DNA from 2 places in the Methylobacterium sp. 1030 genome. Region 2 is predicted to be linked to the other one. Evidence: predicted binding sites of a transcription regulator. Region 2 holds the regulator's gene; the other holds the start of a gene.
The links. Region 2 encodes LexA, which represses DNA repair genes until DNA is damaged. Its sites were predicted from a motif close to TGTTCNNNNTGTGTTCNG; they were not measured.

Region 1: the regulator LexA is predicted to act here: its motif matches at 3,396-3,413, upstream of recA (recombinase RecA).

The regions. Positions count from the first base shown of each region.
Region 1 covers NZ_JBEPKM010000016.1:172,451-180,107, reverse strand. The annotation lists gene rplB (50S ribosomal protein L2) at 1-620, shown strand, start outside; gene rpsS (30S ribosomal protein S19) at 626-904, shown strand; gene rplV (50S ribosomal protein L22) at 906-1,292, shown strand; gene rpsC (30S ribosomal protein S3) at 1,303-2,049, shown strand; gene rplP (50S ribosomal protein L16) at 2,061-2,474, shown strand; gene rpmC (50S ribosomal protein L29) at 2,487-2,702, shown strand; gene rpsQ (30S ribosomal protein S17) at 2,724-2,987, shown strand; gene recA (recombinase RecA) at 3,505-4,566, shown strand; gene ABIC30_RS22995 (hybrid sensor histidine kinase/response regulator) at 4,690-7,485, opposite strand.
Region 2 covers NZ_JBEPKM010000022.1:13,280-20,936, reverse strand. The annotation lists gene ABIC30_RS26260 (error-prone DNA polymerase) at 1-2,945, shown strand, start outside; gene ABIC30_RS26255 (hypothetical protein) at 3,026-3,490, shown strand; gene fae (formaldehyde-activating enzyme) at 3,530-4,069, opposite strand; gene ABIC30_RS26245 (hypothetical protein) at 4,390-4,605, shown strand; gene ABIC30_RS26240 (hypothetical protein) at 4,624-5,073, opposite strand; gene lexA (transcriptional repressor LexA) at 5,324-6,052, shown strand; gene ABIC30_RS26230 (ComEC/Rec2 family competence protein) at 6,046-7,657, opposite strand, start outside.

The DNA.
Region 1 (7,657 bases), on a different contig from region 2:
TCGGCGTCGCCGCCACGGTGGAGCGGATCGAGTACGATCCGAACCGCACGGCGTTCATCGCGCTGATCAACTTCCCCGACGGGAAGCAGAGCTACATCCTGGCCCCGCAGCGCCTGCAGCCGGGCGACAAGGTGGTGGCCGGCGAGAGCGTCGACATCAAGCCGGGCAACGCCGCTCCGGTCGGCTCGATGCCGGTAGGCACGATCGTCCACAATGTCGAGCTGAAGATCGGCAAGGGCGGCGCGATCGCCCGCTCGGCCGGCAACTACGCGCAGATCGTCGGCCGCGACCAGGGCTACGTGACGCTCCGCCTGAACTCGGGCGAGCAGCGCCTGGTCCACGGCCAGTGCTTCGCCAGCGTCGGCGCGGTCTCGAACCCGGACCACATGAACATTTCGCTCGGCAAGGCCGGGCGCAACCGTTGGCTCGGCAAGCGCCCGCACAACCGCGGTGTGGCGATGAACCCGGTCGACCATCCGCACGGCGGCGGCGAGGGTCGCACCTCGGGCGGCCGCAACCCGGTCACGCCCTGGGGTGTGCCCACCAAGGGGAAGAAGACCCGGTCCAACAAGCGGACCGACGTGTTCATCCTGTCCAGCCGCCACAACCGCAAGAAGTAATCGCTATGGCACGCTCTCTCTGGAAGGGGCCGTTCGTCGACGGCTACCTCTTCAAGAAGGCCGAGGCGGCGCGGGGCTCCTCGCGCTCCGAGGTCATCAAGATCTGGAGCCGCCGCTCCACGATCCTCCCGCAGTTCGTCGGGCTCACCTTCGGTGTGCACAACGGGCAGAAGCACATCCCGGTCTACGTCACCGAGGAGATGGTCGGGCACAAGTTCGGCGAGTTCTCGCCGACCCGCACCTTCCCGGGCCACGCGGCCGACAAGAAGGCGAAGAGGCGCTGAGATGGGCAAGCAAGCCACCCCCCGCGCGCTCCCCGAGAACGAGGCGAAGGCCGTCGCGCGCATGCTGCGCGTCAGCCCGCAGAAGCTCAACCTCGTGGCGCAGATGATCCGCGGCAAGAAGGTCGACACGGCGCTCGCCGAGTTGCAGTTCTCGCGCAAGCGGATCTCGACCGAGGTCAAGAAGTGCCTCGAGAGCGCCATCGCCAACGCCGAGAACAACCACGACCTGGACGTCGACGACCTCGTCGTGTCCCAGGCCTTCGTGGGCAAGGCGCTGGTTCTCAAGCGTTTCCACGCTCGCGCCCGCGGCCGCGGCGCGCGCATCCTGAAGCCCTTCTCGAACCTCACCATCGTGGTTCGCGAAGTCCGCCAAGCCGAAGCGGCTTGAGGAGGATCTGATGGGTCAGAAAGTCAACCCGATCGGTCTCCGGCTCGGCATCAACCGGACCTGGGATTCCCGCTGGTTCGCCAACAAGGGCGACTACGCGAAGCTCATGCACGAGGACGTCGCGATCCGCGCCGCCCTCATGAAGCAGCTCAAGCAGGCGGCGGTCTCCAAGATCGTCATCGAGCGCCCGCACCGGAAGTGCCGGGTCACCATCCACTCGGGTCGTCCGGGCGTGGTGATCGGCAAGAAGGGCGCGGACATCGAGAAGCTGCGCAAGCTCGTCGGCACGATGACGAAGGCCGACGTGACCATCAACATCGTCGAGGTGCGCAAGCCCGAGATCGACGCCACCCTGGTGGCCGACTCGATCGCCCAGCAGCTCGAGCGCCGCGTCGCCTTCCGGCGTGCCATGAAGCGGGCCGTGCAGTCGGCCATGCGTCTGGGCGCCGAGGGCATCCGGATCAACTGCTCGGGCCGTCTCGGCGGCGCCGAGATCGCCCGCCAGGAATGGTACCGCGAGGGCCGCGTCCCGCTGCACACGCTGCGCGCCGATGTCGACTACGGGACCGCTACGGCGTTCACGACCTACGGCACCTGCGGCATCAAGGTGTGGGTGTTCAAGGGCGAGATCCTCGAGCACGACCCGATGGCCCAGGACAAGAAGGCCCAGGAAGAGGGCGGCCGCTCCGGCGGACGCCGTGAGCGCGATGGCGAGGGCGGCCGCGAGCGCGGACGCCGCGAGCGCGAGCACGCGTAAGGTAGGAAGCCATGCTGCAACCGAAAAAGACCCGCTTCCGCAAGCAGTTCAAGGGCCGCATCCACGGTGCGGCCAAGGGCGGCTTCGAGCTGAACTTCGGCCAGTTCGGCCTGAAGGCGGTGGAGCCCGAGCGCGTCACCGCCCGCCAGATCGAGGCGGCCCGCCGCGCGATCACCCGCGAGATGAAGCGCCAGGGCCGCGTCTGGATCCGGGTGTTCCCGGACGTCCCGGTCTCGTCGAAGCCGACCGAGGTCCGTATGGGCTCCGGTAAGGGCGCCCCGGATTACTGGGCGGCCCGGGTTCATCCCGGCCGGATCATGTTCGAGGTCGACGGCGTTGCCGAGAACATCGCCAAGGAGGCGCTCCGCCTCGGCGCCGCGAAGCTCCCGATCCGCACGCGGGTCGTCCAGCGCATCGCCGACTGAACGGAGGATATCGTGAAGTCGACCCAGAGACTGTCTGATCTGAAGGCGCTGTCGCCGGATCAGCTGAATGACGAGCTGATCAACCTCAAGAAGGAGCAGTTCAACCTGCGCTTCCAGGGGGCCACCGGCCAGCTCGAGAACGTCGCCCGCGTCCGCGAGGTCCGTCGCGACATCGCCCGTGTCCGGACTCTGCAGCGTTCCAAGACGCTGCAGCAGGCCAAGGGCTGAGGCGGGTTTTAGGAGACAACCATGCCGAAGCGCATCCTGCAGGGCACCGTCGTCAGCGACAAGGGTGAGAAGACCATCGTGGTGAAGGTGGAGCGCCGCTTCACGCACCCGGTGATGAAGAAGACCGTGCGGCGGTCGAAGAACTACCACGCGCACGACGAGGGCAACGTCGCCAAGGTCGGGCAGACGGTGTTCATCGAGGAGTGCCGTCCGTTCTCCAAGACCAAGACCTGGAAGCTGGTCGAGGGCGAGGCCGCCCAGGCCGAGGCCGGCGAGGCCGCCTGATCCCGGGATCCCGGCGGCTGCGGTCTCCGCGTCCGCCAGATCCCGGCCCGCGGCGTCGCGGGATGGTGCCTCCTTTGGGGTGACCATCCCGGGGATGCCCGGCGACCGGTACGACGAACGCCCGGACGCAATTCGACTCGCGAGAGCCGGATTCGTGCCGGGCGTCGTCGTTTTCGGCGGCATGTCTGGCGGTTGGGTCCTGGTCGCCGGCGGGCCGAGCCTGCTGCGGGACCGCGGGAGGCGTCGCCATTGCGGCTGGCGGTCGTCCCGTCCCGGCGCGTTGTGTCGGCGTTCGTACGGGTCCTCGCGGGCGATTACCGGATTGGATTGCTGTCGCGGGGCATCCGGGGCTCGAGCCGGGATTTCGTGACTTGCGTCCAGCAAAACGGCGTTCCGGCCTTGCTGGCTGAGAACAAAACGGGTACATAAAGGCGGTGGCGACGCGCGTTGTGAACTGCGTCCAACCCCTTCATAAGGAGCCCGCCAGATGGCCCAGCCCGCATTGAAAGTGGTCGACATGCCCCCGGTGGACAAGGACAAGTCCAAGGCCATTGACGCTGCCCTGGCTCAGATCGAGCGCGCCTTCGGCAAGGGCTCGATCATGCGGCTCGGCAAGAACGACAAGGTCCAGGAGGTCGAGACCGTCTCGACCGGCTCGCTGGGCCTCGACATCGCGCTCGGCGTCGGCGGCCTGCCGCGCGGCCGGGTGATCGAGATCTACGGTCCGGAATCGTCCGGCAAGACGACGCTGGCGCTCCACACGATCGCGGAGGCCCAGAAGAAGGGCGGCGTCTGCGCCTTCGTGGATGCCGAGCACGCCCTCGACCCGGTCTACGCCCGCAAGCTCGGCGTGAACCTCGACGACCTGCTGATCTCCCAGCCCGACACGGGTGAGCAGGCGCTCGAGATCACCGACACGCTGGTGCGCTCGGGCGCCATCGACGTGCTGGTGGTCGATTCGGTGGCCGCGCTGACCCCGCGGGCCGAGATCGAGGGCGAGATGGGCGAGAGCCAGCCGGGCCTCCAGGCCCGCCTGATGAGCCAGGCCCTGCGCAAGCTGACCGGCTCGATCTCGCGCTCGAACTGCATGGTCATCTTCATCAACCAGATCCGGATGAAGATCGGCGTCATGTACGGCAGCCCCGAGACGACCACGGGCGGCAACGCCCTCAAGTTCTACGCCTCGGTTCGCCTCGACATCCGCCGCATCTCGACCCTGAAGGACCGCGACGAGGCGATCGGCAACCAGGTCCGCGTCAAGGTGGTGAAGAACAAGGTCGCGCCGCCCTTCAAGCAGGTCGAGTTCGACATCATGTTCGGCGAGGGCGTGTCGAAGGTCGGCGAGCTGATCGACCTCGGCGTGAAGGCCGGCATCGTCGAGAAGTCCGGCGCCTGGTTCTCGTACAACAGCCAGCGCCTCGGCCAGGGTCGCGAGAACTCGAAGGGCTTCCTGCGCGACAACCCGAAGATCGCCGCCGAGATCGAGGGCTCGATCCGGCAGAATTCCGGTCTGGTCGCCGAGAAGATCCTTGAGAACGCCGCGCCGACGGCGGACGATCTCGACGAGGGCGAGGCCTAGGCCGCGCCGCCGCGGGCCGGCGACGGCGCGCGGCGGACTTGGCGACGTTCGAAGATGCGCGGCCCCGGAGTCTCTCCGGGGCCGCTCTTCGTTGAGCGACGGTGAGCGGAAGCGAGGGGCCGGTCAGTCCGCCATCGTCTTCTTCACGGTCTCGACGAGCTGCTTCAGGCTGAAGGGCTTGGGCAGGAAGTTGAAGGTCTCGCCCTCGGGCAGGTTCTTGCGGAACGCGTCCTCGGCGTAGCCGGACACGAAGATCACCTTCAGGTCGGGCTGATGCTTGCGCACCTCCCGCAGGAGCGTCGGGCCGTCCATCTCGGGCATGACCACGTCGGAGACGACGAGATCGATGGTCTGCGCGCCCTCGCGGACGATCGCCAGGGCCTCGAGGCCCGAGGCCGCCTCCAGCACCGTGTAGCCGCGGGCCGAGAGCGCCCGGCTGTTGACCGCCCGCACCGGGTCCTCGTCCTCGACGAGCAGGATGGTCCCCTGCCCCGTATGATCGGCGGCGGGCTTGCGCGGCGCCGGCTTGTCGACCTTGGCGGGCGGCGTCTTCCCGTTCGGCACAGCGGCGTCGCCGCCCGCGGCCGGCGCGGTGACCGGCTTGGCGTCCGACCCGGAATCGGGATGGGCGGTGGTGGAAGCCGGCGCGAGCGGCTCCGCGCGCGGAAGTGCCGGCTCGGCGGCCGCGACCGGCACCTCCTCGGGCTCCGCCACGGGCACGTGACGCGGCAGGTAGATGCGGAAGGCCGTGCCCTCCCCGACCTTCGACTGCACGTCGATGGTGCCGCCGGACTGCTTGACGATGCCGAACACCGTCGAGAGCCCGAGGCCGGTGCCCTTGCCGATCTCCTTGGTGGTGAAAAACGGCTCGAAGATCTTCTCCATCAGCTCGGGCGGGATGCCCTGGCCGGTGTCGCGCACCTCGATCAGCACGTGGTCGCCCGCCGGCGCCCCACCGCGCCCCTCCGCCCCGGCGGCCGCCCCCGGATCGGAGACGTTCTCGGTGCGGATCATCAGCTTGCCGCCCTCCGGCATGGCGTCGCGGGCGTTGACCGCCAGATTGACGATCACCTGCTCGAACTGGTTGACGTCGGCCTTCACGGGCCAGACCTCGCGGCCGTGCTTCAGCTCCAGCGCGACGCGCTCGCCGAGCAGCCGCTTGAGGAGGAGGGTCAGCTCGGAGAGCGCCTCCCCGACATTCATCACCTCCGGGCGCAGCGTCTGCCGGCGGGAGAACGCCAGGAGCTGGCGGACGAGGCCCGCCGCCCGGTTGGCGTTCTGCTTGATCTGCATGATGTCCTGGAAGGCCGGGTCGGTCGGCCGGTGGCTCGCGAGCAGCAGGTCCGAGTAGCCGATGATCGCCTGCAGGACGTTGTTGAAGTCGTGCGCGATGCCGCCGGCGAGCTGGCCGACCGCGTTCATTTTCTGGGCCTGGGCGACCTGCTGCTCCAGCTGGCGCTGCGCCGTCGTGTCGAGGGCGTAGAGGATCACCCGCTCGGCCTCGTCGGTCTGCTGGCCGGCATCGCCGCCGTCGGCCGGGCTGAGCCAGACCCGGGCCGAGCGGCCGCCGGGCCCGTTGAGCTGGACCTCGATGGGCTCCGGATCCGTCCGCCCGCTCGCGGCGCGGGCGAGCCCGGCCTCCAGGGCGGTCCGGTCGGCCACCGAGTCGGCGACGTTGGGCTCGACCCGCGGGACACCCTCCCCGTCCGGGGCGCCGTCGTCGGCCTGCCGCGGGACCGTGCCGAACAGGCGCGTGAACGAGGCGTTGGCGCGGGCGATCCGGCCGCCGCTGTCGAGGGTCGCGATGGCGATCGGCGAGTTGTTGAGGAAGCGGGCGAGCCGGACCTCGGCGGCGCGCTGCGGCTCGTCGGTCTCGGCCCCGGCGGAGCGGTTGATCACGAAGGTCCGCGACGAGCCGGGCTTGCCGTCCTTGCCGAAGGCGACCCGGTGGTAGAGCCGGACCGGCAGGGTGTGACCGTTGCGGCGGCGCAGGTCGAGGTCGAAGCGGTCGGTGCGGACCTCGCCCGGCAGGCCGGCCGTGCGCACCAGCACGTCCGCCTCCGGGGCGATCTCGGTGAGGTGCGGGCCGCCGGGGCCGACGCTGGCGAGGTCGTAGCCGAGCCAGGCCGCCAGGGTCGCGTTCATGTAGACGATGGCGCCCGCCGGATCGATCGACAGGAAGCCCGCCGGGGCGTGGTCGAGGTAGTCGATGGCGTGCTGGAGCTCCTGGAAGACGTTCTCCTGCCGCTCCCGCTCGGCAGTGATGTCGGCCACCGTCCAGAGGGAGGCCGACCGGCGCGGGCGCGCGAGGGGCCGCACCGAGACCCGGTACCAGCCGAAGCCGCGCTCGCCGGCCGTGGGGCCGAGGGGCGGCGACATCCGCACCTCCTCGGTGTGGGCCCGGGCGTCGCGTGAGGCCTGCGACAGGCGGTAGACCGCCTCGGAGACCTCCGGCGAGCCGACGAGGATGCGCTCCACCGGCACGAGGTTGGAGAAGGTGTCGCCGCTGGCGATCCGGAGATAGGCCTCGTTGGCGTAGATCAGCCGGCCGCCGTCCTCGACGACCAGCTGGCCGTCCGGCGAGGCGTCGACGATGCCCTTGGTGATGTCGTCCCGGGCGGCGCTGCCGCTGAGCTGGAGCGCCCCGATGGCGAGGGCGAACAGGAAGAACACGCCCGCCATGGCCAGCAGGGCCAGCAGCCAGACGATCAGCGACTGGGCCTGCTCGTTGGCCACGAAGGACAGGCCGATGGCCGCGCCGACCAGCAGGCCGGCGAGCACGAGGAGCAGGCCGACCCGGCCCGGCTGTTCCGAGCGGTCGATCGAGCCCGTTCCCAGCAGGGACGAGGCCTGCGCGACCGGGGGACCCGAATTCTGCGGGCCCGCGGCGGGCGCCGGAGGTCCAGTGACGTCGGCCATCGGCTTCATTCCAGAACAGTCACCCGGTTAGTCCGCCGGCCATATCAGGACATGCGGGGCGCGGCATCAGTCTCGTCGCGCCAAGCCTTGACACAGCCTCGCGAAAAAAGGTGGAGGAAGCGTGGCTTTCGCCCCACCGGGCGTTCGGCGAGACGGCGCGGCGCGCGGATCG
Region 2 (7,657 bases):
TCTCCTTCGCCGAGATGGTGGAGGCCGCCGAGGGGCAGATGTTCATCGCGATGCCGCCGGCCCGGCGCCTGCCGGAGGGGTTCCGGGCGCGGCTGGAGGCGCTGGCCGCCGCCGCCCCGGGCCGGACCTTTCTGGGGGCGAGCCACACGCGCCGCGGCGACGAGCGGCGGCGCCTCGGGCTGCTCGCCGAGCTGGGCGCGGCCTCCGGCGCCCCGATGGTCGCGGTCTCGGACGCGCTCTACCACCATCCCGAGCGACGCCCGCTGCAGGACGTGGTCACCTGCATCCGCCAAGGCTGCCGGATCGAGGACGCCGGCTACCGGCTGGAGGCCAATGCCGAGCGCCACCTGAAGCCCGCCGCCGAGATGGCGCGGCTGTTCTCCGACCACCCGGAGGCGCTGGCCCGCACCGTCGAGATCGCGCAGGCCTGCGAGTTCAACCTGTCGCAGCTGCACTACGAGTATCCCGACGAGCCGGTGCCCCCCGGGCGCACGCCGCAGGAATACCTGGAGGAGAAGACCTGGGAACGGGCGCGCTGGCGCTACGGCGGCGAGGTCCCGGACGGCGTCGCGGCGACGCTGCGCGAGGAGCTGCGGCTCATCGCCAAGATGAAATACGCCCGCTACTTCCTGACCCTGTTCGACGTGGTCGAGTTCGCTCGCGGCCGGGGCATCCTCTGCCAGGGCCGCGGCTCGGCGGCCAATTCCGCCGTGTGCTTCTGCCTCGGCATCACCGCGGTGGACCCGTCGAAGCACCGGCTGCTCTTCGCCCGCTTCATCTCGGAGAACCGCGGCGAGCCCCCCGACATCGACGTCGACTTCGAGCACGAGCGCCGCGAGGAGGTGATCCAGCACCTCTACGCCCGCTACGGCCGGGAGCGCGCCGCCCTCTGCGCCACGGTGATCCACTACCGGCCCCGCATGGCGATCCGCGAGGTCGGCAAGGTCCTGGGCCTGACCGAGGACGTGACCGCGGCGATCGCCGACACGGTCTGGGGCTCCTGGGGCACCGGCATGCCGGACCAGCACGTGCGCGAGGCCGGGCTCGACCCGGAGAACCCGGCGATCCGGCAGGCGCTCGACCTCGCCCACCAGCTGATCGGCTTCCCCCGCCACCTGTCGCAGCATGTCGGCGGCTTCGTGCTGACCCGCGGCCGCCTCGACGAGACCGTGCCGGTGGGCAACGGCGCCATGGCGGACCGCACCTTCATCGAGTGGGACAAGGACGACATCGACGCGATCGGCCTGATGAAGGTCGACGTGCTGGCGCTCGGCATGCTGACCTGCCTCAAGCGCGGCCTCGATTTCTTGGAGAAGGATCACGGCACCTTCTACGAGACGCTGGCCGACCTGCCGCAGGACGATCCCGCGACCTACGCGATGCTGACGAAGGCCGATTCCGTCGGCGTGTTCCAGGTCGAGAGCCGGGCGCAGATGTCGATGCTGCCGCGCCTTAAGCCCAGGGAGTTCTACGACCTCGTGGTGCAGGTCGCGATCGTGCGCCCCGGCCCGATCCAGGGCGACATGGTCCATCCCTACCTGCGGCGACGCTCCGGGATCGACCCGGTCGAGTACCCGGCCCCGCACCCGGATCACGGCCCGGCGGACGAGCTGAAGGAGGTCCTGCAGAAGACCTACGGCGTGCCGCTGTTCCAGGAGCACGCCATGCAGATCGCCATCACGGCGGCGGGCTTCACCCCGGCCGAGGCCGACGGGCTGCGCCGGGCGATGGCGACCTTCCGCCACGTCGGGTCGATCGGCGGCTTCGCGGACAAGTTCGTGGGCGGCATGACCCGCCGGGGCTACCCGCAGGACTTCGCCGAGCGCTGCTTCGCGCAGATCCGGGGCTTCTCGACCTACGGCTTCCCGGAGAGCCACGCGGCGAGCTTCGCGCTCCTCGTCTACGCCTCGGCCTGGATGAAGTGCCGGCACCCCGACGTCTTCCTGGCCGCGATCCTCAACGCCCAGCCCATGGGCTTCTACCAGCCGGCCCAGCTGGTGCGCGACGCCCGGGCCCACGGGGTCGAGGTGCGGGGCGTCTGCGTCAACGCCAGCGACTGGGACTGCACCCTGGAGCCGGCCGGGGATCCGGCGCTGCACGCCGTGCGGATCGGTCTGCGCGTCGTGCGCGGCCTGCCCGAGGCCGCGATGCGCCGGCTCGTGCGGCTGCGCGCCAACGGCTACGCCAGCATCGAGGGCCTGCAGGCGTCCCTCGCCCTGCCCCGCAACGCCCTGGAGCGGCTGGCGGAGGCGGACGCGTTCCGCTCGCTCGGCCTCGACCGGCGCGCCGCCCTGTGGATGGTCCGCACCCTGGAAGGGACGTCATCCCGCAAGGCCGCCAAGGCCGATGCGAGCGAGCGCCGCGCCCATCTTCTCGACGCACCCCTGCCGCTCTTCGCGTGGCACGCCGATGACGGCCTGTTCCGGCACGAGCCGGCGGTGGACCTTCAGCCCCTGGCCCCGTCCGAGGCCGTGGCCGAGGATTACGCCGCCACCGGCCTGTCGCTCCAGGGGCACCCGGTCGCGTTCTTCCGGGGGCGGCTCGCCCGGATCGGCGCGATTCCGGCCCGGGCCCATCTCGATCCGGCGCTGCCCCAGGGGGCGCGGGTCACGGTGGCAGGGCTCGTGCTGATCCGCCAGCGGCCCGGCACCGCCAAGGGCGTGGTCTTCCTGACGCTGGAGGACGAGACCGGTATCGCCAACGTGATCGTCTGGAAGACCGTGTTCGAGGCGAACCGCCGGATCGCCATGCAGGCGCGGTTCCTCGCCGTGCGCGGCCGGATCCAGCGGGCGGACGGGGTGGTCCACCTCGTGGCGGAGGGGTTTCGCGACCTCACCGCTGCCCTGCGCGATCTGCGCGAGGCCGGCATGAAGCTGCCGCCCGAGAACACGGATTTCGGCGTGCCCCCGGACCGGCGCGTGTTCCCCAGCCGGGATTTCCACTGAGGCCGGCACTTCGACCAGCCCCTCGACCAGCCCCTCGACAGGCCCCTCGACAGGCCCCGCGCCGCGCGTAGAGTGCGGCGATGTCGAGCTTCGCCGTCCCGCGCCTCCTCCTCGCCGCCTGCGCGGCCCTGCCCCTCCTGGCGGAGGCCGCCCGGGCCGACAGCTGCGACGACCTCACCCGCCAGATCGCCGACGCGATCGGCGGCCGGGTCGGCAAGCGCGCCGGCCCCAGCATCGACATCCGCGTGGCCGGCCCGATCAAGTTCGACGTGACCTGCCGGGCCGAGCCGATCGTGCAGGCGACCTCCGCCGAGCCGAGCCCCTCGGCGACCTTCTTCCGCGACCTGTCGGTGGCCTCCGAGATCCTCATCGGCCAACCGGCCGCGACCGTCGAGCCGATCATCGCCACCGCCTACCGGACCGCGCTGGCGGAGCGGCGCAAGTCGTTCATCCAGCAGAACGGCTGGTCGGCGTCCTGCTACACCGACCCGGGCAGCAGCACGATGCGCACCCTGTGCTCGGTGGGGCGTATCCCGCCGGGCTGAGGCGGACCTGAGCCGGCAGGATGCGTGGCCTGGGCCCGCTCAGTACTCGATCACGCCGTCGAGCGCGTAGTGCTTCACGGTCTTCCGGTTGGCGATCAGCTCGTCGACCGTGGGCTCGCCCTTGAGGGCGCGGGCGATGGCGAGTTTCGTGGCCTCGTAGTTGGTCCGGTAGAGGTCCTTCTGGTCGAGGTTGTCGTCCTCGGCGCAGCGCTGATCGAGCCAGATCATGATGATCATGCACAGCTCGTCGAGCCCGTCCTTCGGCAGGATGCCCTCGATGATGCAGTCCACGATCGCGTCGCCGGTGGCGGCCTGGACCACGCCGCCGAGGAGCTCGGCATACTCGGCCGTGTGGATCGTGACCTTGGTGGTCATCATCGTGGCCGGGCGCACGAGCTGGTTGAGGTCGCGCACCACGAACATCCGCGTGTGGCCCTGGACCTGCCCCATCATCGACGCGAAGGCCTGACCGACCGGGCCGCGCACCGAGCCGATCAGCACCTCCGGCATGGCGTCGGTGTACTGGCCCTCGGCCGCCAGCACCGTGGCCTCGCCCGTGCGGAACCAGATCTCTTGCATGTTCGAACTCCACCTGATCGGAGCCCGCGGGAGACATCATCGGCGGCCTCGCGTCAATCGCCCCGAAGCCGGCTCCCATCCCGGCCGCCCCTGCCCTCGCCCGCGCTGCGGCGCGGGCGCGGACCCGTGCCGCCCCGCGTCGCCGCGATGCGGCCGCCGGCATCCGCGACGGCGCGCATCTCCACCCCTGCGCGGCCTGTGGCCTTGAGGAACGCGGACAGGCGAGGCAGGGAAGATCGGAGCGCGGCTCCGGGAGCGGTCCCGGGCCTGGCCGTTCCGGTGGGCGCGCGGCGCCGTGCCGGGCATGCGGGAGGAACACGATGGCGGAGAGCACGGACCGGGGCTCCGGCTGGAGCCTTCAGGCGAGCGCCGTGCCCGACGGGGTGCGCCTGGAACTCGCCCTCGCCGACCTCGGCGGTGCGCCGGTCACCGCCGCGATCGTGCTCGACCGGACGGAGGCCCGGGCCTTCGCCCGCGCCCTGCTGGCCGCCGCCGGCGACGCCGCGGAGCGGACCTTCCCGAAGCCGGGCGCCTGAGGACGCGCCGCCGGCCGGTCAGCGCACGCCGAGGCCCGGATTGCGGCCCGGCAGGCGGGGGACCACGGTGCCGCGCTTCTCGATCGGCGCGTCGCAGGCGTAGGCGAACTCGGTCTTCAGCGGATCGAACACGGTCTCGCCGGTGATCCGGCAATCCTCGCGCACGGTCTCGTCGAGATAGGCCCGGGCGGCGGTGCGGAAGCGCTTCACCCGGGTGGCGCCCGGCTCCGGATCGATCCGGACCTCGCTCAGGTTGCAGCCGGTATACTCGCGCAGGGCGTTGGACACGATCAGCATCCGGCGCAGCTGCCGGTTGTCGTAGACCTCGTAGGGCTCCTTGCAGCCGATCGTGACGACCTGGGGAGTGAGCGCCACGTAGTTCCGCGAGATGTAGGAGAATCCGGTGGTGCAGCCGGCGAGGCCGAGGGCGGCGAGGCCGAGGGGCAGCAGAGCTGCGGGTCGTCGCATCCTCGTCATTCCAAGAGGGTCCCAGCCCGCACCCCGGATCCGCCGCCTTCCCGGCGGGGCGCCGCGATGCATTGAAACGGCTCCGCTTGCGCCGTCAATGCGTTTCTCGACCTTCTCCCGCGGGCGCGCCCGCGGCGCGCCGAGCCGAGCGGTGCCGCTCTTGCGGAACACTTGCGGAACGTTTAACCTGTTCGTGATTTGTTTCGGAGACCGTCACGTGGCGGTCCGCCAAGCCGCGAGTCCCCCGTCGATGCTCACGCGCAAGCAGCTGGACCTCCTGCGATTCATCCAGAGCCGGATGCAGGAATGCGGTGTCCCGCCGTCGTTCGACGAGATGAAGGATGCCCTCGATCTCAAGTCGAAATCCGGCATCCACCGGCTGATCACGGCGCTCGAGGAGCGCGGCTTCCTCCGGCGCCTTCCGAATCGGGCGCGCGCCATCGAGGTGATCCGGATCCCCGAGAGCCTGACCCAGGCCGCTCCGGCGACTCAGGCCCCCGCCGAGCCGCGCCGCTTCACGCCGAGCGTGGTCGAGGGCGGTAAGTCCAAGCAGCCGCCGGCCCCGGCGAGCACGCGGATGATCGACGAGTCCGGCCGCGCCATCTCGATCCCGGTCATGGGCCGGATCGCGGCCGGTACCCCCGTCTCGGCGATCCAGAACCAGAGCCACGCCATCACCCTGTCGCCGGACTTCGTGGCCGGCGGCGAGCACTACGCCCTCGAGGTGCGCGGCGACTCGATGGTCGAGGCGGGCATCCTGGACGGCGACCTCGTGGTCATCCGCAAGCAGGAGACGGCCAATACCGGCGACATCATCGTGGCGCTGATCGACGACGAGGAGGCGACGCTCAAGCGCCTGCGCCGCCGCGGCTCGTCGATCGCCCTCGAGGCCGCCAACCCGGCCTACGAGACCCGCGTGCTCGGGCCCGACCGGGTCCGGATCCAGGGCCGCCTTGTGAGCCTCGTCCGCCGCTACTGAAGCGGCTCGGCCGGCGCGTCGCCGGGGGCGAGGTCTCCGCCCGGCGCGGCGTCGGCCTCCGGCGTCGCGGCGACCCCGTCCTCCGCGGGGCGGTCGCCCGGCTCCGCGGTGACCGGCCGCGGCGGTCCCGGCCCGCGCCCGGCGGCCGGCCGCCAGGGCACGGCGCGGCCGTCGTCCCGGGCGTAGCGCGCGGCGAAGCCGTCGCCGTCGGTCCGGAGGGCCACGGCCCCGCGGGCGGCGAGGACGCGCCGGTCGATCACCAGCGGCCCCGTGCAGGTCGGCGGCGCCGCGAGGCCCGTGATCAGCACCGCGGCGCGGGCGCAATCCTCCGGGAAGGCCCGCCGGTCCCGGACCAGGGCGACCGCCCGCCCGTCCGGCAGCCGGGCGGTGCAGCCGAGCCGGTCGCAGCGCCCGCTGCCGGACCGGACGATCAGCCCCGCGGACCGCCGCCCGTCGCCGTCCGCCTTCAGCCACTGCTCGAGGACGAAGCCCGAAGGGCTGCCGAGGGCCGCGAGCCGCCCGTCCGGGCCCCTCACCGCGGCCCCCGCGCCCTGCCGGTCGACGTAGAGGTCGTAGTGGTTGGGCCGGGCCGCGAGGACGAGCCCGAGCAGGACCGGCGGCACGGCGAGCCAGCGCAGGCGCGAGGCCGGCAGCGTCCCCAGCAGCAGGCCGGCGGTCAGCAGGGCGAGCGCCCCGGCGCCGAAGGCCGGCAGCACCAGGACCGCCCGCTCGAACCCGGCGATCCAGTCCGAGATCGCCAGCATCCCGGCCACCGCCTGCCCCATCAGCCACCAGACCGGCCGGTCGAGGGCGAAGGGATAGGCGAGGCAGCCGATTACCGCGGCCGGCATCACCACCAGGGAGACGAGCGGCAGGGTCAGGGCGTTGCCGACGAGGCCGAAGGGCTGGACCGTCTGGAAGTGGTAGGTGGCGAAGGGGGCCGTCGCGACCTGCGCCACCAGGGTCGTGGCCAGGGTCCCGGTGATCGCCGACAGGCCGGTCCCGACGAGCCGCCCGATCCGCCCGGCCCCCGGGCGCACGAGCAGCCGCCCGTCGATCAGCCGCGCGCAGGCGATCAGCCCGGCCACGGCGCCGAAGGACATCTGGAAGCTCGGGCCGAGCAGGCCCTCCGGCTCCCGGGCGAGCGCGATCAGCGCCGCGAGGGCGAGGTTGCGCATCGACAGGGCCGGCCGGTCCACCAGGATCGCGCCGAGCATGATCAGGGTCATGATCAGCGAGCGCTCGGCCGCGATGTCCCAGCCCGAGAAGGCGCAGTAGGCGGTGACGCCGACCATGGCGAAGCCGGCCGCGATCTTCTTGATCGGCCAGAGCAGCGCGCAGAGCGGCACCGCGGCGAGGAGCGCCCGCACCAGCCAGAACACCACGCCGGCGGCCAGCACCATGTGGAGGCCCGAGATCGACACCACGTGGTAGATGCCGGCGGCGCGGAGCGCGTCGTTGGTGGCCGGCCCGATGAGGCCGCGCTTGCCCGTCACCAGGGCCGCCGCCACCGCACCCGCCTGGCCGCCGGCGGCCTCCGCGATCCGGCGCGTGAGCCCGTTGCGCGCCGCGTCGAGCGCAGCGGCGAGCCGCAGGCCCAGCGGC